2 linked regions of the Bdellovibrio bacteriovorus genome follow. The protein of the gene in region 2 binds, or shares a complex with, the protein of the main gene of each other region. Links are inferred from orthologs where the notes say so. Each region holds a gene or a part of one and is shown on either strand. Other genes may lie near its edges. The genes, in order: rny and pnp.

Evidence for each region.
Region 1: pnp (region 2) and rny share a complex: the UniProt entries of both Bacillus subtilis proteins name them as parts of the possible RNA degradosome complex. The link is inferred for Bdellovibrio bacteriovorus from one-to-one orthologs.

Annotation. Positions count from the first base shown.
Region 1 is NZ_LUKE01000006.1:270,291-285,214, forward strand. The notes cover bases 5,302-8,175. They hold rny (ribonuclease Y), read left to right. Parts: upstream 5,302-5,892; coding sequence 5,893-7,458; downstream 7,459-8,175. Other genes in these bases: AZI86_RS18180 (5-formyltetrahydrofolate cyclo-ligase), read left to right, coding at 5,313-5,888; tyrS (tyrosine--tRNA ligase), read left to right, coding at 7,482-8,175. In the rest of the region: AZI86_RS18155 (hypothetical protein), read right to left, coding at 1-1,423; AZI86_RS18160 (L,D-transpeptidase family protein), read left to right, coding at 1,596-3,368; AZI86_RS18165 (hypothetical protein), read left to right, coding at 3,379-4,176; AZI86_RS18170 (hypothetical protein), read left to right, coding at 4,244-4,846; AZI86_RS18175 (cell division protein ZapA), read left to right, coding at 4,972-5,286; more of tyrS, read left to right, coding at 8,176-8,684; AZI86_RS18195 (2Fe-2S iron-sulfur cluster-binding protein), read left to right, coding at 8,706-9,158; AZI86_RS18200 (alpha/beta fold hydrolase), read left to right, coding at 9,208-10,020; AZI86_RS18205 (beta strand repeat-containing protein), read right to left, coding at 10,023-14,078; AZI86_RS18210 (HesB/IscA family protein), read right to left, coding at 14,231-14,557; AZI86_RS18215 (cysteine desulfurase family protein), read right to left, coding at 14,687-14,924. UniProt on the Bacillus subtilis protein: Endoribonuclease that initiates mRNA decay. Initiates the decay of all SAM-dependent riboswitches, such as yitJ riboswitch. Involved in processing of the gapA operon mRNA, it cleaves between cggR and gapA.
Region 2 is NZ_LUKE01000002.1:298,258-313,270, forward strand. Bases 11,791-14,753 are described here. They hold pnp (polyribonucleotide nucleotidyltransferase), read right to left. Parts: upstream 14,339-14,753; coding sequence 12,242-14,338; downstream 11,791-12,241. Other genes in these bases: AZI86_RS11975 (M16 family metallopeptidase), read right to left, coding at 11,791-12,231; rpsO (30S ribosomal protein S15), read right to left, coding at 14,562-14,753. In the rest of the region: AZI86_RS11935 (hypothetical protein), read left to right, coding at 1-176; AZI86_RS11940 (hypothetical protein), read left to right, coding at 183-773; AZI86_RS11945 (methyl-accepting chemotaxis protein), read right to left, coding at 752-2,572; AZI86_RS11950 (Yip1 family protein), read left to right, coding at 2,766-3,332; AZI86_RS11955 (biliverdin-producing heme oxygenase), read right to left, coding at 3,329-3,889; AZI86_RS11960 (GAF domain-containing protein), read right to left, coding at 3,886-5,454; AZI86_RS11965 (CheR family methyltransferase), read right to left, coding at 5,454-10,295; dut (dUTP diphosphatase), read right to left, coding at 10,501-10,950; more of AZI86_RS11975, read right to left, coding at 10,963-11,790; more of rpsO, read right to left, coding at 14,754-14,831. UniProt on the Bacillus subtilis protein: Involved in mRNA degradation. Catalyzes the phosphorolysis of single-stranded polyribonucleotides processively in the 3'- to 5'-direction. Necessary for competence development in Bacillus subtilis.

The sequences.
Region 1 (14,924 bases), on a different replicon or contig from region 2:
TATTTATTAGGTTGTATAATTCGGAGTGCCAACTCAGGAATGCCTTTGGATATTCTCCCTTTTGAATAAATGTATCAATTTCTGCATTGAGGTGTATGTAGGCTCGCATCAATAGTTCATTTTCCAAAAAACTCGGTTCATTTTTAAAGACCGTTTCGATCAAATGATCTTTTATTTTACCAAAAATCTTCATGCGCACATCCGATTTTGTAATAACACGCTCCCTTGCCTTCTTAATTACGAAGGGATTTTCTATGGAGATTCGAATATTCGTTGATGCGGAGTTAAAGTACCCAGCCCATCCTTTGGGCGAGGAATCGGGGCTTATTTTATTTGAGAATTCCTTTTTTGACATCGAAGAAATATCTTCTAAAGCTTTCTGCACACGATCATCTGGAAGTCGGAAAGATTGACCTTTTAGGGAACTTATCGAAATATTTGAGGATCTGAAATAGGGGATTACTAAGTATCGCGCGCCAAGAGTCGAAGCAGTATAAAGGTGAATCACCGAGTGGGGATCCGCCTGGTTGGTTCCCTTGCAATATCCGTTCAGCTGACTTCCCTCTGGGAAAAGAGGCTTTATATTAGAATTTGAAAATATCTGAGCTAATTGACTACGGACCAAGTCTGAATTTTTGTATCCTGCGATGCGAGCTTCTTTAAAAAAATACTCGTGTGCAAGCAATGCAACCTTGTTTAAAGAATCCAGCTTTTTCCATTGCGCTCTATCTATGTAAAGTGTGCCATTTTCTCCGCGTCCTGTAGAGTCATCCCAATATGCAATTTGCACGATTTTGCAGCCGTTGGGTAAAGCGATTGGGGAGTTGGCGTCTTGGCTTGGGTAAAGACGAACGTCTTCATCTAAGAAGGAGATTCTAGATACGAATTCTTGCCAGAACTCTTCGCGGCCAATTTCTAGTTGTTGCATCGCGGGCCCATAGAATGACTTCAATGTAGAAATTAAAAACTTAATCGATTCCGGGCCGACCTTTTCAGAGCCCTCGCCAAAAGGGCCGCTCATGGTTTTCATTTTCAATTTTGAGTTATAAATGCCTTCAAAAATATCGCGAACGAAAAGCTTAGATCGGTACTCAGGATTTTTGACATCAGCGGAACACAAGATTCCTTGACCGCCGCCACCGTCTCCGGTTCCGCCGGATCCTGTATAGCCGTCATCATCAGGCAACTTTTTATCTGAACCATAATTGGTAATGTACTGTGTAGGCCCTTGGCTTCCGCCAGGTCCGCAAGAAACCATTGATAAGATTAATAACGAAGAGAGCGCGACACGGGCTGAAGACTGCAAAATTGTTTTACAGACGGATAGGGTATCTACAACGAGACTGTGTTTAATGGCTTTCGCGCGATGTTTCCTCATCATATAAATGGAGAGTTCAATGAGCATTCCATACAACAGTCTCATTTTGAGACGAACGAAATCGTCTATCTATATTATATGTATCGGGGTTCTAAGTGTTTACTGAAAAAGGTGACGATTTAGGTTTCCTGTCAAAACCTTGTTACTTGAAATGGGGCTCAGGCCATTTCGATCTGGCACCTTCCTTGAACTATAAAACCTCGGAAGAGGTATTGCTATGCTTAAAACATGGATAAAGCGGTCTTTAATTGTCGGAATGGGCTTCGGTTTGCTCGCCCCCGTGGTATCGCATGCTTACGGTGAAGCATCCGTTATTCAAAACTACGTAGGCCGTCAGGCTTTGGTTCCTCTCATTAAGCCCTCTTGGGGCAATTTCATCCTACATTCAGACACTTTAAATAAACTTTATTCTTTGCGTGGATACGAAGCTATTTGGGTGGATTCAAATGGTGCTCCCACGGCAATGGCGCAGGCTCTCCGTAGCATTCTTTTAACGGCGGATCGCCATGGCCTCAATGTCTCTGATTATTGGGATGGCGATGTTGAGAATTTGTATAAAGCGGCGCTTTCTAATCCTCGCAACTGGATCACTTTTGAGTTGGCGGCTTCTGAAGCACTGATTCGTTATGTGACTCACTTATCAGTGGGAAGATTCGATCCAATGCAAATTGATGATGATATTAAATTTTCGGCGAAAATATTTAAAGAATTTGCAGAATTGAATACGGCGGTCTCTTATGGTCCGCAATCAATGCCCGATGCCTTGGAGAACTTTGCACCTAAATACCACTATCATTATGCCAATTTGATGGGAATGTTAGCAAAACTAAGAACGGTGAAAGCACAGGGTTCTTGGGCACAAATTCCTCAATCGAAGGTGACCTTAGAAAAAAATGTCAAAAATCCTTTGGTGCTAACTCTGCGCACTCGCCTAACTGAGTTGGGATATAAGGGTGGTAATCTTACGAGTGACATTTATGACAGTGAGCTTGAGGCCGTCGTTTTTGAATTTCAGGAGTATAATGGACTATTTGCTGATGGAAAAATATCGGCGGGAAGTTCTGGTACTATCAATGCTCTTAATACAGATGTGAATGAGTTAATTAATAAAGTAATCATCAATATGGAGAAGCTTCGTTGGTTACCACGCGACATGGAAGCCCGACATATTTTCGTTAACTTGGCGATGACTGAAGTCGGTGTTTATGATGTTGGTCGCGATATCGAAGATCCCATACTAACATTTAACTCAGTAAATGGTCAGCCATTCCGTAGAACACCTTCAATGAGAGACGTAATCAAGCATGTGAATATCAATCCATACTGGACCGCTCCTCGAAGCATTACCATTAAAGATAAGCTTCAAGAGTTGCGCACTTACGGGAAAAGATATCTAGATGAACATGACATGGTTCTTATGTCGGAAAACACAGGAGCTCCAGTTCCGGAAAGAGATTTGTACTATATTGACTGGAAGAATCTCACCCCGAAAAATTTCAATTATTACATTAAACAGAATCCATCTGTTAAGAATGCCTTGGGTGTCGTGAAGTTCCCTTTACAAAATCCTTGGGCAATTTACTTGCATGACACTAATGATCCAGATCTTTTTAGAAACAAATATCAAGACAGACATAAAAGCTCGGGTTGCGTGCGTTTAGAGGAGGCTGTGAACCTCGCTGACTATTTAATCTCGGGGAAAATTTACGGAGAAGGCAAAGAACCAAAAATTAGATGGGAAGATCTTGATAAAACAGACTGGAGCCAAAAAAGCGTTCGCTCATTTATTCCTCGCGATGGATATAATGTTGCCGATTACAAATATTGGGACATGTCTGTATATCTGAAAAATCCTATGCCAGTTTATATGTTGTATTTATCTGCAATGTCTAGTGGAACAAAAATGAGATTTGTTGATGACCCCTACGGCCAAGATAAACGCATCGAACTGGCAATCAAAAACTACCGCGCCAAGGGCGAGCTTTTCTAAGGAGAAAATTATGAAAAATATCTGGATTATTTTCTCTAGTTTATTGTTTGCCGGGATTGCGCAGGCCCAAGCCACCGGTTCATTGCAGGTGAATGGTCAGGCGGGTAAATTTCAGATCATGCAAAAAGTGAAAGCGGTACGTTGTGATACTTCGAAGCGCGGCGCGTGTGATGATCCTGTTTTCTTTAACTTAAATACGCCGCAAGCCGTTCCTGAAGGGTCTTACATTGTTGGGTTTGAAAACTCGATCAACCCTGAAATGGTGCGCGTGACTGCCGGGCAAACGACGAATTTGAATTTGGAACGCGTGGCCGTTCCCGCGACGGTGAAGGGGCAAAAGATTCGCGTGTATCGCGATTTCTCTAGCACTGTTGAACAGAATAAAATTCTTATGAGCATGTACTATATGAAGCGCCATTTTTTCCGTTTGGATAAGGAAAACTTCGGTGATCTTTATTTAACGGGTGCGTGGGAGCGCGACTTTGTTCAGCGCTTTAGTTACAATGTATGTTCTCGCTTAAAAGATTTTTATAATGCTTCCGATGAGGCTAAAGAAGTCTGCGCCTCTGTAACCCAAGCAAAATCCCCGGCAGGCCTTGCTGCCATGTACGTTTTTAATAACGACGGCACATTCACCGAAAACTGGGTCACTGAACCTGGTGATGTCATTCCATCAAAACATCCGCGTTATTTGGTATCAGCCCCAATGACGGATCAAGATTTTGTGGCTGTTTTCCCAGGCGTTTACAAAGTTCAAGCCGATGGGGGCAAAGCGGTCATCGTTAAAACGGGCGGCGGACTTTATTAAGATCTAAAACACGGGTTCAAAGAAAAAGCATTGAACCCGTTCGTGTCTTTCATTACCCTGAATCACGATGATGACACGGATGTTTGCATTTCCATTTTTATTTGCCCTTACGGGCGCAATCGCGTTTGCGCAAACCGCGCCCAAAAAACCCGTGTCGGTCTCTTACGAAAATCTGATTAAATGTTTTCCTGAACTAGAAAATGAATCGCTCAGCTTTAAGGTAGACTTAAATCTGCTTAAAGAAGTGGCGGACAAAACGTTTCCGACCCGTGACTCTGTTTTGCGTCAAAGAAAGGTCCAGTACCTGGACTCGGAGCGACAACTTACCAACTTGATTCTGCGAACCAAGACGCCGCCCGGAAGAAAGAAAGAGACTGAGCTGATTTTGCAGCAAGTCGACGCCAAGGGTGTCGTCACCGACATCAAGTTGACCAAGAACCAGAGTCAAAACCCAAAACAAGAGGTGATCAATAATTTCCTCTTAAATTCGACCATTAAATCGGATGAGTCCTTGTATAATGACACGAAGCTTAACAATGTGAGCGCCACTTACTCGCGCAACTTTAATGAAGTCCAAGAGTACGATCTGATGGACCGTCTGTATCAGCGCTCCATTTCCTGCGAAAAGAGGAGTGATCTCGGCATTATATGCACTTGTTCTAAGAAATAAATCTGTTGAACAAGGGTTTTGAAAAAGGCTATACTTTTTAAAGTGTTGATCTAGGAATTTTCTAGAGTTTTAAAAGGTTTAGGAACACTTTTAGGATTACTTTGATTTGTGCAGCTGAGGTGACGGTGAACTCTGACAAAAAGACCTTCGATTTTCTTATCGCGGGTGTCCCTTACAAATTAAAAACCTCTCATGACGATGCCACGGTGGATGAGCTCGTCCAATTTGTAAACAGCAAAATGAATCAAGCCCTGTCTGTAACCAAGAACGGTTCTTACCAGAATGCCGCAGTTTTAACTGCGATGAATTTGGCCGAAGAACTGATCCTCCTTAAAAGAAAAGCGCATCGCGAGCTTGAAAAGCTTGAAGAGAAAGCTTTGCGTATTTCTTTAGAACTCGAAAATTCCAAGAACAACAGCAATAAGGTTTTGAACAACTAACTTGTTGTAAGCTCTTGGAGTGTCCTTTGAATCGAAATTGGAACTCTAAAAAGGAATGTCGTTCCTTCTTTAAGTCTTTGTGTGCTCAAGAATTTGCACAAGGCCTTGCTCAAAACCAACAACAACTCAACCAGGCTTTGCAGGGCTTTATGCTCAAGCAAAGTGGAACTTGGGGCGCTTATCGAGCACTCAAGGAAGAAGCCAGTGTTGAAGAGGTTTTTAAAATCTCGCGCGTAACATGGGCTTTTCCCAAAATGATCGAGGGAGCTTTAGAGTTTTACCTGGGGCAGGATTTCACGCCCGGATTTTATGGAGTGATGGAGCCGTCGGCTCAATCCCCGAAAGTCGCGGTGACGGATCTTCAAGGAGTGTTGGTTCCCGGATTAGTTTTTAATAAGAATGGCAATCGCCTGGGTAAGGGAAAAGGGTTTTACGACAAGACTCTTGAAACCTACCGGGGGATCAAAGTCGGTATCTGTTTTGATTTTCAGATCAGTCCCGACACTTTGCCCACAGAGGCTCATGATGTGAAGGTGGATTACCTGATCACAGAATCTGGGGTTGTCGCATGCAGGGATTTTCATAAGGAAGATCAGGAGTAAGAAAATGGAAATTGTAATTACCGCCATTATTGCGCTTATCTTGGGTGGTGCGGTTGTCTTTATCATTAAAAAGATTCAAGACGAAAATTCTAAAAAATCAGCTCGCGTTGAAGCTGAAAGAATCGTCAACAAAGCGAAATCAGAAGCCGCTAAAATTAAAAAAGATTCTGAAACTAAAGCGAAGGATTTTGAATCCCGCGCCCGTAAAAATGTTGAAGCGGACATTCACAAGCAAAAATCCACAGTTAAAAACAAAGAGGCTCAGTTAGAGCGTCGTTTGAAAGAGATCGATGATCAATTCAAACAAAAAATGGAAGAAAACGATCGTTATTTAAATACTCTTAAGGACCGTGAAGAAAAAATTGCGATCTCTGAAAATCGTATCAAAGATCTCGAGAAAAAAGGCGAAGCGCATATCGATCAGCTTAAAAATAAGCTTGAGTCTGTGGCGGCGATGACTCAAGAAGAAGCCCGTCGACAATTGCTTTCCGCGCTTGAAGATGAAGCAAAGCAAGAAGCCGCAAAAAAGATCGCCCAAATTGAAGACGAAGCCAATAAAGAGTCTGAGAAAAAAGCCAAACGTATTTTGGCGACCGCACTTTCAAGATTTGCGTCTGAATACACTTCTGAGCGCACGGTGAGTGTCCTTGCTCTTCCAAGTGACGAGATGAAGGGTAAAATCATCGGTCGTGAGGGACGTAATATCAGAACGTTGGAAGCACACTGTGGTGTGGATTTGATCGTTGATGATACGCCAGAAGCGGTGGTTATTTCTGGATTTGATCCCGTTCGCCGTGAACTTGCTCGCCGTACAATTGAAAAATTGATGGAAGATGGACGCGTGCATCCGGCGCGTATTGAAGAAGTCGTTGAAAAGCAACGCAATGAATTGATGAAATCGATCAAAGAAGAAGGCGAACGCCACGTGATCGAGCTGGGTATCCCGAACATGCATCCCGAGTTAGTGAAAATCATCGGTGGCCTGAAATACCGTTCCTACCAAGGGCAGAATGCTTTGAACCAAGCTTTAGAAGTGGCCAACATCGCGGGGTTGTTAGCCGGGGAGCTAGGCGTGAATGTAAAAATCGCGCGTCGTGCGGGTCTGCTTCACAACATCGGTAAAGCCATTGATCACACTGTTGAGGGCAGCTATGCGACAGTGGGTGCTGAGATGGCCAAAAAATACAACGAATCTGAAGATGTGTGTCACGCGATCCGTGCTCATGATGAAGAAGAAAAACCTCATTCGATCTTGGCGTGGATTGTTCATGCCGCTTATATCTTGTCTTCGTCTCGTCCGGGCGCACGTCGTCCGCAAATGGATTCATTTGTTCACCGTTTGGAAGATCTTGAAAGCATCGGGAACAGCTTTGACGGGGTTCTTAAAACATTGGCTCTGCAAGCAGGTAAAGACGTTCGCGTTTTAGTTGAAAGCAGCAAAGTCACGGATGATCAAGCCGTGATGTTGTCTCGTGATATCGCTCGTAAGATTGAGCGTGAGATGCCACAAGTAGGCGCCATCAAGATCACGGTTGTTCGTGAAACTCGTTCTGTTGAACACGCACGATAGTTTAAGCAAAGGATTTGTTTAAGATGTTGAGTCCTCAAGAGCAGTTAGAAAGAATTAAGTTTGGTGTCGCTGAATTCATCAGTGATGAAGACATGCTTAAAAAACTTAAAAAAGGAAAACCTTTAAATATCAAACTGGGTGCAGATCCTACGCGCCCGGATATTCATATCGGGCACACTGTTGTTTTGAACAAACTAAAAACCTTTCAAGATCTTGGGCACAAAGTTCAGTTCCTAATCGGGGATTTTACGGCGGCTATTGGCGATCCGACCGGAAAAAGCACAACGCGTCCGATGTTGACTCGCGAAGAGATCGAAGAAAACGGCCGCACCTATGCCAAGCAAATCTTTAAAATTCTGGATCCAGAAAAGACCGAGATTGTTTACAACTCTCACTGGATGAATAAGCTGACGCCGGCAGAGTTTATTAAGATGGCGGCGCAATACACGGTTGCGCAAATGCTAGAGCGTGATGACTTTACCAAGCGTTACCGTTCCGGCACACCGATTGCGATTCATGAGTTCCTTTACCCCCTGACCCAAGGTTATGACTCTGTTCATTTAAAGTCAGATGTTGAATTGGGTGGAACCGATCAAAAGTTCAATCTCTTGGTAGGTCGTCAGATGCAATCATCCTATGGACAAGAATCGCAATGTGTGTTGACGATGCCGATCCTTGAAGGGATTGATGGCGTTAACAAAATGTCTAAGTCATTAGATAACTATATTTCGGTGGTTGATACTCCTAAAGATATGTTTGGTAAAACCATGCGTATTTCAGATGATTTGATGTACCGCTGGTATGAGCTTTTAACTGATATCGGGGCTCAAGGTTTGTCACAGCTGCGCACAGATGTTTCAGAAAAACGCAAACATCCCCGTGAAGTGAAAGTGAACTTAGCAAAATTCTTGATCAAACGTTTCCATTCAGAAGCAGCCGCCCAAGCTGCCGAAGATGAATTCAATCGTATCTTTGTCGAAAAGGGTTTGCCGGACGATGTGCCGGAGTTCGCGGTAAACGCCCAAGAAATTGGTTTGCCCGCCCTGATGGTGGCGGCCGGCTTGTGTGCTTCTAACGGTGAGGGCTCAAGGCTTATCACTGGTGGGGGCGTGCAGATTGATGGTGAAAAAGTATCTGATCCGAAATTGAAAATGAACCTGAAGTCTGGCGAAAGCTTTGTCGTGAAAGCCGGAAAGAAGAAGTTCGTAAAGATCGTAGTGAAATAACGATCTAGTTTAGGAATAACTATGAAGATTAAATTCTTGCCGCAAAATATCGTCGTTGAAGGTACGCCTGATAAGACGCTTTTAAAAATTGCGACGGAAAATCAGTTAGAGATTCGTTCGATTTGCAAAGGTGTTCCGTCGTGTGCGGAATGCCGGGTGAAAATCGTGGAAGGTGAGTCTAACATTCTTCCTCCGAGCAAAGCGGAACTAAGCCTGATCGGCACCAGCCACTTTATCGATGGACGTCGTCTTAGCTGCCAGGTTCGTTGTTTCGGGGATGTCACGGTCGATCTTTCGGAACAAGTGGATCGTTCCGAGAATCAGGTCAAAAAAATCCGAGGCTTCCGCTCTCAAAAACAGCAGGAATCTCACGCGGTGAACGACACGATGTTGTTATCAGAAAAACCAGAGAAGCCTGAAAAACACGAAAAGTCGGAAAAACCGCAGCAACACGATCACAAAAATAAGAAGTAAGTCTTAAGTCCAGTTATACTCCCTCTGTCAAAGACCGATAAATGAGGGAATGTCTCACAAGATCACTTACCGCGAACGCGGCCAAGGGCCACTACTTTTGCTTCTTCATGGTTACGGAGGAAGTGTTCAGCATTGGGAGACGATCGCTGAAAACTTGTCGGCAAGCTATCGCGTGGTCACCTTGAATTTAAGCCATATCTACATGTCCACTGATAAACTGTTTTTCAGCGTGCAAATCGAAGCGGTGTCAAAATTCATTCGTGATACTTTCCCCCAAGAAAAAGTCAGTTTGGCGGGATTAAGTTACGGGGGCGCTTTATCTTGGGGATTGGCATGTCAGCACCGAGATATCATTGATAAGATCATCCTGATCAATCCTATGGTGACGGATCCCGTAAAACACTTCTTACCCATGGAGTTGCGTTTCTTTTTTTCTTTGCCGTTAAACTTAAAATCCGTGTATGTGATGTTAGCCACACCCATGGGTCGTCGCTTTTTAAAGCGAGCGGCGCAAATTTTTCGCGATGAACGCAGCGAAGGCAACGTGGCGGTGGAAAATCTGAAAGGTCGCAAGTTGCAATTTGTGGCTCACATGATTCATCATTTTTCTTGGATCTTACGTTCTGAAGATTGGAATTTTTGGCAGCAAAAGCTGACTTCTTACGACGGTTCTTGCCGCCTGATCTTTGATAAAGAAGATATGTTATTTAGCCACGTGGCGTATTCAAAATTTGCCCATATGATGGGATGCCGAGATGTTATTTCTATCACCGGTGCGGGACACTTGGCGATTAAAACTCAACCTGAAAAAATTTGTTCTTTGATCTTAGAACATCTGGAATCTTCACGAATCGCGTCTTAAGATTATGGCCCGATAAAGGTCAGGCCTAAAAATCCGGTGGGGTCATACATTCCGACGCCGGTGATGCCGACTCCTATTTGACAGGTGGTCGTGGTTTTGTTGGACGGGGGGCCCGCGTGACTAGAGGATTGGATATAAACATCAGCGTCTCCGGATAAAGACGCTAGCATTGAATAGTTCGTATTTGGCATTGGTGTTGAGAATGTAATCGTGTAAAGACCTGTACCATCCCTCACGACCGATGATACGTTTACGCTTGAGTCGATGACAACGGCACTTCCCGTCCAGTGAAAAGCGACGTAAGCTCTTGCGGGAATCGAAATTCCGGTTGCGGCAGTCGTCTGAGTACTTCCGTCAGGGAACTTAATCCCCCCTGATTTCGATTCGATGGTTCCGTTTACCGTCAGAGGGGATGAGGGAGAGGTCGTTCCGATACCTACGTTACCGCTCGTCTTGACGACATTCGATCCTGTTTCGACCCACGATGACGATCCGCCCTGACCAATGGCCACATAATAATAAGTAGATCCGTTTGTGTTAAAGACACTGTCATTACCATTTCCTTCGGCGTCGAACCCTGTCGCGGTGATATTAACATGAAACTCATCACCGATATTCCCATTAGATATGTAAGAACGAAGATGCTTGGCATTGTCTGGAATTCCATCAATCATGATCGTTTGACCGTCATAGGTTCCATTGATGTTTTTTACGATCACAGCCTTAGGACGGAACCCAAGATTAATACTTTGGCTGGCGTTACCGTTTCCGGTATATGTTCCTGACACAACTGTACTTGTGGCGGCGCCAATCGTGGTCCAACCGCTGCCCGTACAGAGCTCAATGCTTGATCCACTAACATATCTAAGAGTCCCGACTTTAATGTTGGAAGTTCCCGGGCAAGATCCGGTGTCATTTCCAATTTGAATTCCGCCATCCACTTGAAGTTTGGAAGCCGGGCTGTTTGTTCCTATGCCGACATTGCCACTGGTTCGATAAGCATTTCCTGAGGCGGAGGACCAAAGACTGTCCGTCACTGAAGATGGCAAGCGCGCTACATCAATGGTTCCTGCCGTAATCGCCGAAGCATTTAAAGATCCAATATTTTGACAGGTGAAAGAATCGGTGAGGGAAGACCAAGCGACCGTTTGATTAGCGGCACACGAAGCGACATTGAATGCGGAACCGCCAACAGAATTTTTAATATCGCTAAAAAGAATATTTTGACCGGCCCAAATCGATCCATCGGATTTCAAAAATTTACCATTAGCGCTACTAGCAGCCGGAAGTCCGGTGATGGAACTTGTTGAAATGGCAGTCACCCTCCCTTTAGCATCGACGGTTACTGAGGGAATCGCACTCGCACTTCCGTAAGAACCTGCCGTTAACCCGGAGACAGTTTCAAGCTTTGCTTGAGTGACAGCACCATCGGCTATTTGCGTCGTATTAACTCCGCCGTTAGCAATGCTGATCGTGCCAGATCCGGTAATGGGTCCCCCTGTTAGACCCGTTCCGGTTGCAATGTCAGTGACGGTTCCTGAGCCTGATCCTCCGGTGGGTGAGCTGCTTCCGCCGATTCCACTGATGACCCCGGGATCCATCGCGACCCAGTGAAGCTTTCCGCGGCTGTAACCTCCGTTAAACTGCACCATGCGAGCGCAAAATCCTGTGGTGGAAGGCGTGCAGGCAGCACCCATCGTAGATCCAAAAGACTCCGCATATCCAGATTGAGAGACCGCGCCGAAAACAAGGACCGGAGTTGTAGAAAAAGGTTTCGAATATGTCACCGTGAAGTCGGCGCTCGCATTGATGTCAATGGTCCCGGATTCAATGTGCGAACCGCTTCCGCCGCTAGCCACGTTGGTCCAAGCACTTGATCCGCAAATTTGTAAATTTCCGCCATTAAATCTCATCGTCCCCACTTTGGCGTTGGACGTGCCGGGGCAAGAGTCAGAATCATCACCGATCTTGATGCCTCCAACTACATCAAGGGATGCTTGCGGTGTGGACGTTCCGATCCCGATCTTACCGGTATTTCGATAAACATTTCCCGAAGCGGCAGACCAAGCGCCGTCTGTGATCGAAGAAGGCAATCGCGCCGCATCCAGGGTGCCCGCTGTGATAGTCGAAGCATTTAAAGATCCATTAATATCGCTAAATAAAATGTTCTGGCCTGTCCACGATGAGCCGTCGGATTTTAAAAACTTGCCATTCGCGCCGCTGGCCGCGGGCAGCAGTCCCGTGATGGAGTTTGTGGAAACAGCGGTGATGCGTCCTTTGGCATCAACGGTTATTGAGGGAACGGCCGTGGCACTGCCGTAACTTCCCGCACTCAGCCCGGAAACTGTTTCCAATTTGGCAGAGGTGACGGCGCCATCGGCAATCTCCGTGGTGCCAACCCCGGAGCTGGCAATGCTGATCGTGCCTGATGACGTGATCGGGCCACCTGTCAGTCCGGTGCCGGTCGCAATGTTCGTGACTGTTCCGGTCCCGGTGGCGGGCCAATTTGTGCGGCAATCTGCACCTAGGCAAATTTCAAGGGCTTTGGCTTTACCATTGACCTCCAGCAAGGCCCCGGGGGACATCGTGCCTATACCAACATTGCCTCCAGAGAAAATGGCGGCATAATTCGTCGTGCCTCCGGTAGCATTTACGTTCAACGCTGTGTTGGTCGCATTGGAGCCTGTCCATGTCCCAGTGCTTTGAATATCTAAACCGATTTTAGAGGCGTTTGTTGTACTATTTGTTGTTTCCGTCGCGCTGATTTTTGAGTTTGTATAACTCGCGGTATAGGCGCCAGAGCCCGTAATTTTAAAAACTGGATTAAAGCCGTTAGGTCCAGAACTGACTTCTAACTTCGAAGTGGGAGAGGTCACCCCAATACCAACTTTTCCAGTGGAGCGATAAATGCTTCCTGAAGCTGAGGACCAAAGGCCATCGGTCACCGAAGATGGCAGCCGAGCTGCATCTAGAGTCCCCGCGGTGATGACCGAAGCATCTAAAGATCCAATATTTTGACAAGTGAATGAGTCCGTGAGCGAAGACCACGCGACGGTTTGGTTGGCATCGCATGACGACACGTTAAATGCCGAAGCGCCTGCCGAATTTTTAATATCGCTAAATAAAATGTTCTGGCCTGTCCACGACGAGCCGTCGGATTTTAAAAACTTACCATTTACACCGCTAGCCGCCGGCAGCAGTCCTGTGATGGAGTTTGTAGAAATAGCAGTGACGCGTCCTTTAGCATCAACGGTCACTGACGGAATGGCTGTGGCACCGCCGTAACTTCCGGCACTCAACCCAGAAACCGTTTCAAGTTTTGCCGCCGTAACGGAACCATCTGCCAGTTGAGTGGTGCCCACGCCCCCGTTGGCGATACTGATAGTTCCGGTGGTGGTGATCGGACCTCCGGTGAGTCCGGTTCCGGTAGCAATATTAGTCACGCTGCCACCGGTGCCTGAGGATGCGTCGGCCACGCAGCTTAAAATTCCACTGCTGCTGGAGGTTAGCACCTCGCCTGAAGCACAAGTAGGAATTGAAGATTTTAAAACCAGATCAGCCACCGACTTATTCCCGATTGTGTCGGCCGACGCAGCCTTGGAAGCGTAACTGGAATAGGGGACGGAGCGAATAATATTATCAGGCGAAATACTTTTCCAGCCTCGCCCATCGTGAAACTGCACACGCAAAAGACGACCGTCATTGGCGATCGGAGAATAAGTGGCGCCGCCCTCACACTGATGCACCACAGAGTTATCAAAAGAATCCGGAAGCGTAAAAGTGGAATTTGAGGGGAATAGTTTTGTGCCCGATCCAATGGGCGTGTCAAAAACGCCTTTGGAGTGAGTCATGTCGACGCCATTTTTTTGCTCGCGATAAATCACGCAAGACCCTGAGGGATTCATGATGCGGAATTCGAAAGAAACCGAAGGGTATTCTAACGGAATACCATCGCTTGCAATAATGCGACCCTGGTAAGTTAAAGACGTGGGGGCGGCCCAAGAAGGGCTGCTTAAGAGGAACGTACCAGAAAGAACAAACGCCACCGAAAATCTCATGTATAAAACATATCGGATATTTTTTGTTTATTATAAAGAGTTCGTGAACTTAGCGTTCACAATAACTGTATCTAATGTAAACAGTGGCGAAGGCCATGCCCACTTTACGAAACCTAGGCAAGGCTCAATATGAATTATACGAACTTTTCAGTTTAGACATTAAAACTTGAACCGCACCCGCATTGCTTGGCGGCGTTGGGGTTATTAAATACAAAGCCCTTGCCGTTAAGGCCGCCCGAATATTCTAACGTCATGCCTAAAAGATACATCATGCTGTTAGGGGCCACGGCAATTTTTTGACCGTGAGATTCAAAATATTTATCGCCATCACGGGGGACAGATTCAAAATTCATTTTGTAAGACAAGCCAGAACATCCGCCCTTTTTGACTTCGACACGCAAGAAAGCGCTGTCGTCTTTGCCGTCTTCTTTTTTTAAAGCGCCAATTTTAGCGGCGGCTTCTGGAGAAATCTGAATCATAAAAACACCTCGAATCAAATCAAATGAATCGCTAAGAGTATACCACAGCTGTCAATAGCTCTCGACGGGGATTTAGAAACTTTGCGGGGCCGCTAAGGAGTGCCATCTTTTTATTCTAAATAATCGAAATTATTTAGATATTCCTTCTTTGAGGATATCTACGGCACGTGAAATCTCCTCGCGCGTGGTCCATCGTCCCAGGCTTAAGCGCAAAGAGCACTGAACCTCTTCGGGGCTTAAACCAATCCCGGTCAGGACGTGGCTAATAACCATGGCCCCCGTTCCGCAGGCAGAACCGGTGCTAACGCCGAGCTTTTGTAAGTGGCTCATCAGTTTTTCCGTTTTTGCTCCGGGAAGGGTGATATTT
Region 2 (15,013 bases):
CGGCCATCAACGTGGACGAAACGACTCCGTCCCTTGTTATTTCCACAGGCTTTATGGGACAGATTCACCGCAATTTGTCGATTGGCGCCGAAGTGGGGGCGCGCTCTGCTTTAGTTAATCGCACGGCCGATAAAAACTCTTTTGATTTTGCATTTCGTTTGACCACATCCCTATAATGGGATGTGGATTTCTTACGTCGCCCCGATCGCATTCATTTCGACCTTAAGCCCAACTGCCTTTTAACTCGTTGGCCTGTCGTTTTTGTCACGGGCCCAAGATCGCTATTTTACTTTCGCCGTTATTGGAATCTATATCCTATTTTTCTTGCCGAACATGGCTATGAAGTTTTCACCGTGCACCTACCGTGGCGATCCTCTGCGGCTCGACGCAAATACATGCAAGCCTTCTTAGAAAAACATAAAAACAAGAAATACCATTTCGTGATGGACTCCATCACTGCTCACGAAATGCAGGATCTTTTCGTCGGCACATCCACCGCCACCAGTGTCACAGAGTTATTAAACGCGGGCGCCACCACGAAGCTTCATGGATTTCAATTTCAACCCTTAGAAATGACGGTATGTAAGCAAGCTCCCGGCATCTTATTGAAATTTTCTTTTTGGCTGCATCAGAAGTTAATAGAAAATCCTCAAAGCCCCACCCTAGATACACTGGGGGCTCTTGAGGATTCGACGTTTGATAATTCTCGCCTTCTTTTATCCCACATGCAAAAGCTCGCGGAAGAAGACTATCAAGAAGACGCTACTTTATAGCTTGCGATTTCAAGCGGAGGCGTCTTCACCCACGAGGCTTTTGAGCCCAGAACCTCAGACTCTAAATTACCAATAATGCCGTTGAGATGATGCGATTCTTCGCAAAGATCTTTGGATGATGATGTCACCCTCTCAAGACCTTGTTGATTTTTCATTGATTCCGATTCGATATCATTTAAAGCCACCGAAATCTGATTGATCCCCGCACTTTGTTCGCCGGACGCCGTCGCGATTTCTTGAATCAAAGTATTTAGCTTTTGAATGTAGTTCATGATTTCTTTTAACGACGTGCTGGAACGAACCGCCCCGTCTTTACCATGGTCAATGATTTGCACGTTGTCATTCACAAGTTCATGGATTTCTTGGGCCGCTTGCGCACTCTTTTGGGCTAAAGCTCGCACGGCTTCGGCCACCACCGCAAATCCTTTCCCTTGTTCCCCGGCCCGTGCCGCTTCCACCGAAGCATTGAGTGCCAACAAGTTTGTCTGGAAAGCGATATCGTCAATGATCGAAATCGTTTCAACAATTTTTTTACTAGAAACCGCGATGTCATTCATGGAAGACAACATCGTTTCCACCTCTTGACTGCCAATTTGGGCCGACTGATGAGTCAGCTTGGCTAAGTCAGAAGCCTGGCGAGAATTTTCCGCCGTGGTTTTAATCATGCTGTTGATTTCTTCAACTGACGCCGCAGTTTCCTCAATGGCCGCCGATTGCGACGTCACCGAGTCATTCACCACCAAGGCGGTATCTTGAAGTTGGTTGCCGATATTCAACACCGAGGTCGAAAGATCACGCAATCTAAACACGGACTTCAAAATGCGCTTAATGCTTCCACTGACTGAAACACCGACCACGATCGAAAATAAAATGGCAACAAAAAGAGCCAAGCCTGCAGAGTAAAGCGAAGAGCTGCGGTGGGATTTTAAGCTTGTTAAACGTTTATTTAAAAGAACATCCAATTCGGCCACCGACTGATACCACGATTTGTAACTTTGATCTAGGTTGGCAAAACCAGCCAGAGCAAACTCATCTTCCTTAACTGGCTCCCCGCGCGAAATTTTATCTAGCAAGGACGTAAATGCGTCCGTGGCTTTTTGCAGATCACTGACGGCCATCGGGATATTTTGCTGCAAGGAGGGACTGGGCTCATAAAAGTTCTTATCTTCATTCAAAGAGGTCTGACTGTCGGCCGCGATACGGGCCATGTCGGATTCTTTTAAAAGGGCCGAATAAAGAGCGGCTTGAATACGAACAGCTTCCGTTTGGGGTGACGCAAAAAATTGTGCACGGTTGGACAGAATCGTTTGCAGACGATCTTGCATTTGCGGCAAGGCCAACAAAGTGATGTCCATGATATAGTAACTGTCCAAATCTGGATCTAAGATCAAGTTCGAGGTATCACCTAAATGAGCAATACCTGTTTTGATCGCCCCGATCGCGTTATCCCAATCTTGGGCTTTGATGAATTTTTCTAGATCGGCCACGTTATCGCGTTTTCTTGACGACAACCCTTCAGCCGTAAATTGCAGATCGGGACCGACCTCGGCCAACACTTTTTGAAAGGCCGAAAGCTTTTCATCCAACTTATTACTTTGAGTGGGTTTAAGCTTTGCCATCACCACTTCATGCAAAAGCTCTTCGTAAGGAAGCTGCAAGCGATTGCCTAAGGCTTCTTTTTCCCCAAACTCGATGTTCCCGGTTTCTGATTTGTACATCAGAAAGGTCAGGACCACGATCGGAACCGAAAATACCAAAACATTCAAAAATAACCTAATTCCCAAAGGGAGCTTTTTCATGCCGTACTCCAAAGATAAATCCTAACCACATATCGAGATTTCTTTAGATTTGCTCGAGTCCAGAGGCCCAGACCTTCATCTGGTTTTGTTAAGATTTATTCATTACAATGCAAATTAAACTTATATTTGTATAAACAAGACCTCGACTCATAGACCTTGCGCAAGGACCTAAGCCCATGCTGAAATCTAATTTATGAATGACTATCGTGACGTGACACCTCGCCAACACACTGAAACTGTTAAGCATGTTTTTCGCTATGTGGTTGATTACCTCCGCCACCCTGTTGAAAAAATAAAAACTCTTCCGGACTGGAATTGGACCGTTTTATTAATCACGTTAATAGTTATCAGCATGGCTTCGGGTGTGATCACCGGTCTCGTTCCTCCCAGCTTTTTTCGAGTCATCGGTGGCATTATTATCTCGCCCATCGTGGGGGTGGTGACAACGGCCGTGGGTTCATTGACGATTTACTATTACTTTCAAGTCTTTGAAAAGCGCACGTGTTCGCTGCGCAAGATCTTTACTTTGCTTCTTTTTGCCAATATTCCATTTTTCATTTTTCAAGTAGGCTCGGAAATCATCCCACCGATCACTCTTGTGGGTTTTGCTTTTACCGCATTGCTCATGGCGGTGGGACTGACTGAAAACTTTCAGATGGATAAACGCCGTGCTTTAAGACTGGTGACGATTCTTTTTGCCATCGTCTTTATCATCTGGCTGTGGAACCGCATTGACATTTCACGCATGGATCGTTTTTAAGAAGCGCGCAGCCACTTTTCAAGTTTCATGAAAGTGTCCTGCGCGGCTTTAACGGCCAAGGCTCTTTCTTCGTTGGACAAGACATGGGCTTGCAGTTCTTTTAAAAATCCCTGCCACATTTTTCCCGTCATGGCGCCATAGCCATTAAAGAAATGACAAATCTCTTGGGGAAATCCCATTTTATGCAAATGCGCCGTGATCACCTGCCCACCCAGGCTAGATCCTTCAATCACATACAAGCCACCATAAAGTTCAGGCCAAGAACTGTATCGCGGCAAATCTGCACATCGCGGTAACGCGGCAAGCGTTTTATCGTCGTGAAAATAAGAAAGATCTTTTTGCAAAGACGGGGTTCTTTTTCGCAAAGGCATTTCTAGATTTTTAGTCTGCTGCGAAAAGGCGTCGGAATGAAGCTGCTCTAAGGGGCTATAAAAACCCCAAAACTTTTCCAGCAACTGACGATAGGCTTGGATCTCAATCTGGGGAAATAAAGGCATCGCCCCTTCAATAGATTTATGGTTCGCAGCGGTGGCTTCCCTTAATTGGGTTAAGATCATGACGGGCGCCCTTTAAGACTTTCCGTCAGCATGTCAATGGCCCCTTTTTTTACCAAAGCCGAATCGAACAAAACTTCCTTCATAAAGGAAACTCCATCAAGTTCATGAGAGCTCCAAGGGATGGACTGATTTTCAATTTTTTCTTGCCAAGATTCGAATGAGGCCCGGGGGTTGATCTGTCCGGAAAAATTTTTCTTTTCAAGGCTTTTAACAGGGTCTCCTCCCCAAGTGATCATGCGCACCTGCTCAGGGCGGAAAATCATTAAAAGAGAGTCTTCTTTATCGTGAATTCGCACCGCTAAAACCCCACAAGCCATCTTAAGTTTGCTGGCAATATCGGGCATGATAGTGGTCAAACTATTGATCGCAAAAACTTCTTTTTCTGTCTTTTTCATCTCATCGATGATTTTAGCATACAGATCTTTAAGTAAAGAACCAGCAGGAACCAATCCCGAAATATCTTGAGTTTGCGCATTGCAAATGGCAACGCCTGTCGCATTAAAAGTTTCCATTAGTAAAGCATGTTGCTTTAAAAGGCCCCCCAAGATGTCTTTAGAAATTAAAGTCATCTCAATAATCTTGCGCAAACGAGCATCAAAAGAGGACCTCAATAAGTGCCCCTCAAGATCCTCCATCAAAGTGGCTTGCGATGAAACAACATCGGCAATCGCACAACAAATGGCGCGATGGGCGTTGGTCATGGTAAACGGTTTTGAACTATGGCAAGCAATAAGACCCCATAAGGAGCCTTTGACAATCACCGCAAACGACATGGAGCCTGCGACCCCCATGTTTTTAAGATACTCGATATGAATCGGAGAAACCGACCGCAATCGAGAATCACTGAGATCCCAAACCTTCCCTGTTTCTGGATTTTCTTTGGGCTCAATGGCCGAAATGTGACCTTGAGAATCCGTGATCAAACGCACTTTATTTCTTAAGTAAAGGTCCCGCGCAGGCTTAGGGATATCCGACGACGGAAAACGATGATAAAGAAAGGAATGACTTCCCATCACGCGATCTTCGGCAATGACTTCACCATGCCAAGAAGGAGGTAAAAATCGATACATCATCACGCGATCTATGCCCGCCACTTGCCGAATATAGCGGCATGCAACGCTCGTCAAATCCACCACCGTGCGGGCCTCTTTAACCTCGGCCATAAAGTCTTGCAGAACATTTTGAGACTCGAAGAATTCGGCAGATTCACGCAAAGGTTCAAATTCTAATCCGAAGTAGTTTCCGCTGGAAAACATGTACACGTCAAATTTTGACTTGCCGATGGGGGTCGTCAAGTACATCCCCTTAGATCGCCAAGGGTGCTGCTTTTGAAGGGCCAGAATGTTCTGCACAAATTCTTCGGGCAAAACGTGCGAAAGTTTTGCGCCTAGAATATTTCTTTGTCCTAAATCCAGAACGGCCGCGACGTTTTTGGAAATCGCTTGAATCCTTTCGTCGGCGGAAAACATCATGAGGGCCCCATGACCTTGGACCGCCCCGGAAAGATGAATCTGCTCGTTATTACATTCCTGAAGATCGCCAATACGTAGACTGATTTCCGGCATTACTCACCCTTCCCTTTAAGATGCAAGGACCACCGAGATAACATTTCTTTTAAAACATCAATGCGAATAGGTTTCGTCAAATAATCATTCATGCCCGCCTGCAAACACTTTTCCGCATCTCCGGACATCGCATTGGCCGTGAGGGCGATAATAGGCAACTGCGAAGGAATAGTGGGATCTTTGCGAATCATGCGCGTCGTTTCATACCCGTCCATACCCGGCATTTGCACATCCATCAATACCACATCGATAGGATTGGCTTTAAGAACTTGGATGGCCTCAAGCCCTCGGCCTGCTGGGTACACCTTGTGACCCAAGCGTTCGATAAACAAGCGAATGACATTAAGACTTTCTTTATTATCATCCACCGCTAAAACATGAAGCTCTGTGGGGTCATCCAAATCTACGCGCATCAGTTGCTGACGACGTTGTTTAGCTCTGATTTCTGATTGGGCCGCCGAATGCAATTTTACCGAAAACCAGAATGTACTGCCATGACCCTCTTCACTGTCAAAGCCCATGGTTCCTTTCATCATCTCCGCAATCTGACGAGAAATCACCAGTCCTAAACCTGAACCTCCAAAACGTCGAGAATGTCCAGATTCCACTTGCGAAAACTTCTGAAAAATCTTGCCGTGATCTTGTTTTTTAATTCCGATGCCGGTGTCTTTGACTTCAAAATAATATTCTTTTTCACCGGCAAAATCATAGTATCCCGGGCGCACCGTGACGGTGACCTGGCCCTTGTCCGTAAACTTTAAAGCATTACCAACGAGGTTTACAAGCACCTGACGCAAACGCCCCGGATCCCCAACCACGAGCTCTTCACTTGGAAAGTCCATGGCCAATTCCAGCGCAATCCCTTTACTGCTAGCGCTACTCTCAAACATCCGAACGGACTCTTTAACGAGTTCTCGCAAATCAAATGTTTCGGCACTCAGTTTGATTTTACCCGACTCGATTTTACTAATATCCAGAATATCTTCGATCAGCGACAACAACGCCTTGCCGGAACGATCAATACTGCCCACAAACTCTTTCTGATCTTCATCTAAATGCGTTTCTGAAAGAAGTGTCGACATTCCCAAAACAACGTTTAAAGGCGTGCGCAATTCATGGCTCATCGAAGCTAGGAAATCACTTTTTGCTTCGTTCGCAACTTCGGCCGCTTCTTTAGCAATGCGCAAGTCATGCTCAATCACCTTGTGGGCGGAAATATCTTTACATAAGACCGCCACACGATCCACACCATCAGAAACGACCGAGGAACGCAAAGGCACCACGGTGTATAAAAGATAAAGCTCTCGGGTGCCAGCAAACCAATGATCTTCAAAGGTCACACTTTCATTGGTATTTAAGGCATACTCAAACATCTCATAAAGACGGGTCACGCGCTCTGGGGCCCGCGTTTGGCTTAAAGGACGGCCCAACAAAGGCCCTTCACTTTTTAGGATCTCTTCGGCAATCTTATTAAAATACTCCGGCACAAACTCGTTCTCTTGACGATGTAAAATCACCGCCATATCCGACGTATTGCCTAGAATCGTAGAAAAAATGGCTTCCTTTTCCAACAATCGATCGGTTTGGGTGCGATAATCCGTGATATCAAAACCGATGGCTTGAATTTCTAGGACCTCACCCGAGGCATCAAAGATTCCTTTTAAAATCCAACGAATCCATCTAGCCACGCCGTTTTTACGATACACGCGGTATTCTGATTGCATGATCGGTTGGCGAGTTGAGATCGATGAAAGATCCCCTTGCACCTTGCCCATATCATGACGAGGTAAGAAGTTCTGAAAGAAAGAACCTTCCACGCTGCGACCTGCGTCTGAGAAATGAACCTCAAAAAGATTGTTGGCATAAATCAACTCCCCTGAAGGCGTCATCCGGCAGACAAAGACAGCTTGATCTTCAATCAGAGCTTTATAACGGGATTCACTTTCCGCCAGTTGCGCCTGCATTTCCGTCTGCGCCGTGATATCCACCGCGATCATGCCGATCGCATAAGGCGTATCTTGTCGCCCTTCGTAAAGTGGAAATCGGCTGGAATAAAGCACCCGCTTTTTTCCATGACGATCTAAAACATCTTCACTTTGTCTTAAAGGATCTCCGCGGAACATGACCTCTAAGTCCGCCTTGCGCATGGCACTTGCCATAGCATTGTCGAACAAATCTTGATCCGTGCGTCCCAAAACCTGATCCATAGAAAGATTGAAAAATTTTAAAAAGGTCGAATTCACCATCAGGTAACGTCCATGCGGATCCTTCATGCTGACCGGGCCAGTGAAACTTTCTAAGATCGCTCGCAGCTGAGTTTCACTGCGTTGAAGTTTTTGACGAGTTTTGGTGATAGCCGTTTCATCGATGAACACCAACGTGGCTCCCACGATTTTACGATTTTCATCGTAAAAAGGCTGGCAGCGCATTTGATAAACCGCATTCGCACCTTCACAAACAGTTTCAGATGTTTTTCCCTGTTCAATAGCTTCATTGACGTGTTTCTGAAAGTCCGGCAGCTCCAGGTAGGCTGAAACTTGAGCCAAAGATTTACCAATATGAGAGGTGTTTAAAGCGAAGATCTTTAGGACTTCCTGATTAAAGCGAACCACCTGTCCGGATTTATCGACAACGACCAAACCCGCCCCAATACTTTCTTGAATGTTTTCCAAGCTGGTATTGGTTTCACGAAGCTGCTGACTTTTCATATTGAGTTCTTCGTTCACCGTGGTCAGCTCTTCATTACCACTTTGCAGCTCTTCATTGGTGGTCTCTAACTCTTCATTGGTGGATTGCAGTTCTTCATTGGCCGATGAAAGCTCTTCGTTTAATGATTGCAATTCTTCATTGGCTACGCCCAACTCTTCGATCACCGTCTGAAGGTGTTCGCGAGTTGCAAAAAGTTCTTGCTCCATCTCTAAAACATGAGACGGCAACTCGTCCGCCGACAACGAGCGGCCGGCCGGAGCCGTCGACACATCTTCTCGGCGCGATTCAAAGCTGATTAAGAACAAAGAGTTCCTTGCGTCTCGAGAACTTTCTTCTGACATCATGCGCACGGCCATGCGAAACTGGGTCTTTTTACCCGAAGAAGTGTACCAATGACTAAAATGGATGTTCATATCATCGGTGGCTCTTTTTAAAAGCATCGGCAATTCTATGCCCACCTGTTTTGGCAGAAGACTGATTAAACGGGAATCAGACTGAGAAGCAGAAAAAGAAGCAAATTCCGAGATATCCCCTAGGACTTGGACCATGTTAAGATCCTTATCTACAATCACCCCGCTGTGACCATAGTCTCTCAGTATTCTTAATAAACCCTTTTCTAAAAGCGAAGGTCCATTGGACTCGGGCCTGCGCCGTGCCGGGATGAACTCTGCCTTAGAGGTTGTTGAAAATCGATTCATCTGCAAACTTGAAGCGACGTCATTCTTTTTATAGATTTTTAATTTTTTATCGAAGGTCTCAAAAAAAGTACTATCACTGCCCGGAGATTCCGATTTTCCTAAACACAAGTAACCAGAATTTGTCAGGGCAAAGTGAAAGATCTCAAGGACCCGTTTTTGTAATTCGGGTTCAAAATAAATAAGGACATTTCGACAAGTCACTAAATCCAAACGAACAAAGGGTGGATTTTGAATCATGTCTTGCTTAGCAAAAACCACCATATCACGAATACGTTTTTGCAATTCGAATCGTCCATCGGAAAGTTTGGTAAAATATTTCCTTAAATAATCCTTAGGCAAGGCTAAGAGTGAATCAGAATCGTAAACCCCTTTACGTCCTTCGGCGATAGCATCTTGATCTAAATCCGTCGCAAAGATTTTTACGGGGACGTTGCGATGAATCTTTTCCAAAGCTTCGCACGCCAGAATCGCCAGAGAGTATGCCTCTTCACCGGTCGCACATCCCGCGACCCAGATACGCAAATCTTCCCCGGCACGTTTGGTGGAGATCTGAGTTTCCAGAATTCGTCCCAGTTCTTCAAAAACTTCCGCGTCCCTAAAAAAACTTGTCACGCTGACCAGAAGCTCTTGAGATAAAATGCCCACTTCGCCGGGGGTCCGTTTTAAATACGCTAAATATTCGGACAAAGACTTACAGTGTACCTGCAGCACCCGACGCCACAAACGACGCTGCAAAGTGGAGGGTTTGTACTGAGAAAAATCACTGCCCGTTTTATCGATAAGAATTTTTAGGCACTCTTTCCATTCGGGCGTATTTAACAAGTCGGCTTTTCGCTCTTGAATATGCTCTTCAATCAAGCTCGCCAAGGTTCGACCCATTTCATCAGGCGACAGAATCACATCCACGCAAGCGGTATCAATCGCTGCCTGAGGCATCCCATCATATTTCGCCGAAAAGCCATCTTGGGCCAAGGTCAAACCACCCGCGTGATGAATCGCTCTGATCCCTTCAGATCCATCAGATCCCGTTCCTGAAAGGATAATACCGACACCGTTCTCTCTCCAAAACTGACCTAAAGAAATAAAAAACGTGTCAATAGATGGAATGGGTCGTTTATCAATATCTGATTCTTCCAGAAACAAAGATTTATCATCGACGCGGATATTCATATTCGGTGGAACGATGTAAATATGGCCTTTTTTTAATCGCGCTTCGTGAGTGGCCGCGATAACGGGAATCTTGCTTTGCTTTGCAAGAAGCTCTACCAGCATGCTTTTACCATGGGGTGCTAAATGCTGAGCCACTATCAACGTGTCTGAAAAGTCTTTTGAGATATTAGAAATAAGAGATGTCAACGCCTCAAGACCGCCAGCTGAAGCGCCCACTCCAATCAGTCTTTTCGGGGAATTTTCCACGGGTGTTTTACTGGGCATTCACGATCCTCCGAAACGAAGCCTGGGGACAACTTTATCAGACTTCCGGCGCAGAGTCTCGGTATATACGCACACAGTCCCTCTTCTGCCTTTGGTCAATTTCGTGGATGTAATTTAAAAGTTTTTTGTAGAAATGCAAAAAAATAAAAAAGATGGCGTTTGCCATCTTTTTTTTAAACTTGCTTTGCTTTATCCGAACTTAAATCTAAGCGCGACCCGTAGAGCCAAAACCGCCCGCACCGCGAACAGTTTCTGAAAGATCCCCCACCACTTCAAATTGCGCTTGGTAAACCGGGGCAATCACCAACTGCGCACAACGTTCTTGATCGTTGATCGTCACCGCTTCCGTCCCCAGATTGATGATGATCAACTTTACTTCGCCGCGGTAATCCGCATCGATCGTTCCGGGAGTATTTAAAACCGTGATGCCGTTTTTAGCGGCAAAACCACTGCGCGGACGAGCTTGAATTTCAAAGCCCAATGGAATTTCAAAAGAAAGACCCGTTGGGATCATCGCGCGTTGACCCGGGTTTAAAACCACCGGGGACGCCAGCTGCGCGCGCACATCAAAACCACTTGCGCCCACGGATTGATATTGCGGAAGCTCGCCATTGAAGTTTTCTAATTTTTTGATTTTAACGTTCACTTTTTGCATCTTCAAATTTCCTTATAAAGAAAGATCTTCCCACCAAGTTTTTAGCTCGTTCACACCGTGACCCAATAAAACCCCGGATGCTTTGTCTAAATGCAACTCGCTTCGAATATAGTCATTCACCGTATCGACGGTCACTTTTTTAATTTCTTCGATCACCGTGTCGACCGACTTATAACGTCCAAAAACGATTTCGTTCACGGCTAAAGACGTCATGCGATTTTCGATATCATCCGAACCCAACAAAATGTTCCCAATGACTTGGGTTTTAAACATTTCCACATCTGATTTAGTGACGCCATTTTTACGCAGTTTTTCAAATTCTTTAGAAATTAGATCGCCCACTTTGCGCGCATTCTTGGTTTCAGTCCCCGCGTAAATCGTAAGCATGCCCGAATCGATATGCGAATTAAGCATCGAATGAATGGTATAAACCAGGCCTTTCTTTTCACGCACACTTTGATAAAGCTTCGAGGTCATACCTCCGCCCAACAAAGTATTCGCAATCACCGCTTCAAAACGGCGAGAGTCTTTAAAGCTGGCGGTCGGCAAACCCAAAAGCAAATGCACTTGTTCTGCCGGTCTTTCAACGACGTGACGACGCTTTAACCAACGAGGCGCTTTGCGCGTGTCTTTCAGCTGGGACTTTTTCTTCTTACCCAAGCGTTTTTCCACACCCTTCATAAGCTCCGTGTGATCTAAACATCCCGCCGCACTGACGATGATGTTTTTGCCGGTGTAGGTTTTTTTATAATAATCTAAAACTTGGCTTTGCTTCATGTTAACCAATGAAGCCGGTGTCCCCAAGATCGGACGAGCTAAAGGATGATTTCCATAAACTTGTTCATAAAACACGTCATAAATCAGCTCTTCATGATTGTCTTCAGACATAGCAATTTCTTGTAAGACCACGCTTTTTTCTAAAGCGAATTCTTTTTGCACAAGATGCATATTAGAAACAAGATCAGAGAGTACATCTAAAGCCATTTCCCAGTGATCTTTTAAAACAAGCGCATGATAGCAAGTATATTCCCGCGTGGTGTACGCGTTTAATTCCCCACCCAAGGCTTCTAAAGATTTTGCGATCTGATAAGCGGAACGAGATTTTGTTCCCTTAAAAACCAGGTGTTCTAACAAGTGAGAAATCCCCGCCACGGCCGGCGCTTCATCTCGAGTTCCCGTTAAAACCCAGATACTGATAGAAACAGCACGGGATACGGGGTGAAGTTCACTCACCACTCGTATCCCGTTAGAAAGTTCAGATTTGTTGAACTTTGTATTCATTTATTTTTATTTACTGACTTAAAAGCGCTTTGCGAGAAAGTTTCACGCGACCTGAACGGTCGACTTCTAGAACTTTCACGTCGATCACTTCGCCTTCTTTCAATACGTCTGTAACGGCACGAACGCGCTCGTTAGAGATTTCAGAAATATGCAAAAGACCTTGAGTGCCTGGAAGGATCTCAACAAACGCTCCGAATTCGGCGATCTTAACGATCTTACCTTTGTAGACCTTGCCGACTTCCGCTTCCGCAATGATGTCGTTGATCATCGCAATAGCTTTTTTCGTTGCTTCAGGATCCGCCGAAGCTACGTGGATAGTTCCGTCGTCTTCGATTTCGATTTTAACGCCCGTTGCTTCCGTGATGCCACGGATGACTTTACCGCCAGAACCGATAACTTCGCGGATCTTGTCTGGTTTGATTTTGATCGTCTCAATACGCGGAGCAAATTCAGAGATTTGACCACGAGGAGTTTTGATCACTTTTTCCATTTCATTCAAGATATGCGCGCGGCCTTCCTTCGCTTGTGCTAAAGCCGTCTCCATCACTTCAAAAGAAACAGAATCAATCTTAATATCCATTTGCAGGGCCGTGATACCTTGTGAAGTCCCCGCCACTTTAAAGTCCATATCTCCTAAAGCATCTTCATCACCCAGGATGTCAGAAAGAACGGCTACGCGGTTCCCTTCTTTGATCAAGCCCATCGCGATACCCGCAACATTGGCTTTTAACGGAACACCCGCATCAAGAAGTGCTGTCGTCCCGGCACACACGGTACCCATTGAAGATGAACCATTCGATTCAAGAACCTCAGACACGATACGGATGGTGTAAGGGAATTTTTCGAAATCAGGAAGAACCGATTTCAAAGCGCGCTCTGCTAAGTTTCCGTGACCGATCTCACGGCGACCTGTACCGCCCATACGACCTACTTCGCCCACTGAATATGGAGGGAAGTTGTAGTGAAGCATGAACTTGCGTTTTTGCAAACCCGTCAAAGCATCGATCATTTGTTCGTCATCACCCGTACCCAAAGTCACCGTGCCAAGAACTTGCGTCTCACCACGAGTAAAGAGTCCTGATCCATGCGCACGTGGCAACAAGCCCACTTCATTGGCGATAGGACGAACCGTTTTTACATCACGACCGTCAATACGAACCGCGCGATCTAAGATCATAGAACGAGCTTCTTGGTATTTTAAATCATCAACGATAGCGCTCAGTTCTTTTTTACGTTGTTTCAAAAGATCTTTGTCAGTCACAGTGCTTAGCAAAGCTTTTTCAGCTTGAGCTGCCGCCTCGTTAGCTGCTGCATAACGATCTTGCTTAATGCGGATCGAAAGAGCTTCGGCGATTTTCGGACGAAGGAAATTTTCAGCCGCTGTTTTGAAATCAGCATCAATAGCAGGAGGTGTAAACGCACGTTTCGCTGTTGATCCTGTTTTTTCACGCAATTCATCCTGCGCGTTTAAAAGAGGCATCATGGATTGGTGACCGAATTTCAAAGCTGCTAGTACGTCCGCTTCAGAGATAAACTTCGTTTCACCTTCCACCATCAAAAGACCATTGCGAGTACCCGCAACGATCAAATCCATGTCTGATTTTTCCATTTGTTGTGGTGTTGGATTGGCAATAAATTGACCATCAACGCGACCTACTTGAATCGCACATGTTGGACCGTTGAATGGAATGTCAGAAACGTGCAATGCGGCTGAAGCCCCAAGACTTGCCAAAATTTCTAATGGGAATGAACCGTCTGCAGAAAGAACTGTACCGACGATTTGTGTTTCGTAACGGTAGCCCTCAGGAAATGAAGGACGGATCGGACGATCGATCAAACGCGCGGTTAATACGGCATCGTTTGTTGGTTTGGCTTCACGTTTGAAGTAACCACCGGGAATTTTACCAGTCGCATAGAATTTTTCGATGTATTCAACTGTCAGTGGGAAGAAATCTAGTTCAGAAGCTTTTTTAGAGGACACTGCAGTAACAAGAACCATGTTGTTACCACAAGAGACAAGCACGGATCCATCTGCTTGTTTTGCCAAACGGCCTGTTTCGATGGTAATCTGTTTTCCGCCCACCGAGGTAGTTACAGTCGTTTTCATTAATTCTCCTTGAATTCTTTTACAAAAGCTTTTGTGCTCTTGTTGTTTTGTCTCCTGTTTTTTCTTTTTTCAGGAGAGGTTTTTTTCATTACCGCTTTTTAGAAGCGGGTGTATTTTTATTTGGGATAGCGACCCTCTTGCCGACACTCCATCTTCGACGCAGTGAAAACTTAGGGCCAAAAAAACCAGAAGGGGCTTTTTTAGCCCCCTCAGGATTGTCTTATTACTTACGGATATCAAGTGCTTTGATAAGCGCTTGGTAGCGTGTTCCGTCTTTGCGGTGAAGGTAATCCAAAAGCTTACGGCGTTTGTTAACCATTGTTACTAGACCACGGCGACCGTGGTGATCTTTTTTGTGAGTTGCGAAGTGAGTGGTCAAATCGTTGATTTTTGCAGTCAACAACGCCACTTGAACTTCTGGAGAACCCGTATCAAGATCTGCTGTTTTGAATTTTTTAACGATTTGCGCTTTGTTGTCTTTAGTGACCGCCATTAAGGTCTCCTTTTGTTTGCACTTCGACTTTGTCGAAGTATTTTAGGCTTCTAAGGCCTTGCCAATATTGATCTCACCCAAAGGTCGTCATGGCTGTCGATCCCCCGAGTTTTTATAAGTTTTTAGGTTCTATCCTGGGCTCTAGTAAGAGGTCAAGAAGTGATAATCTCTATTTAAATCTA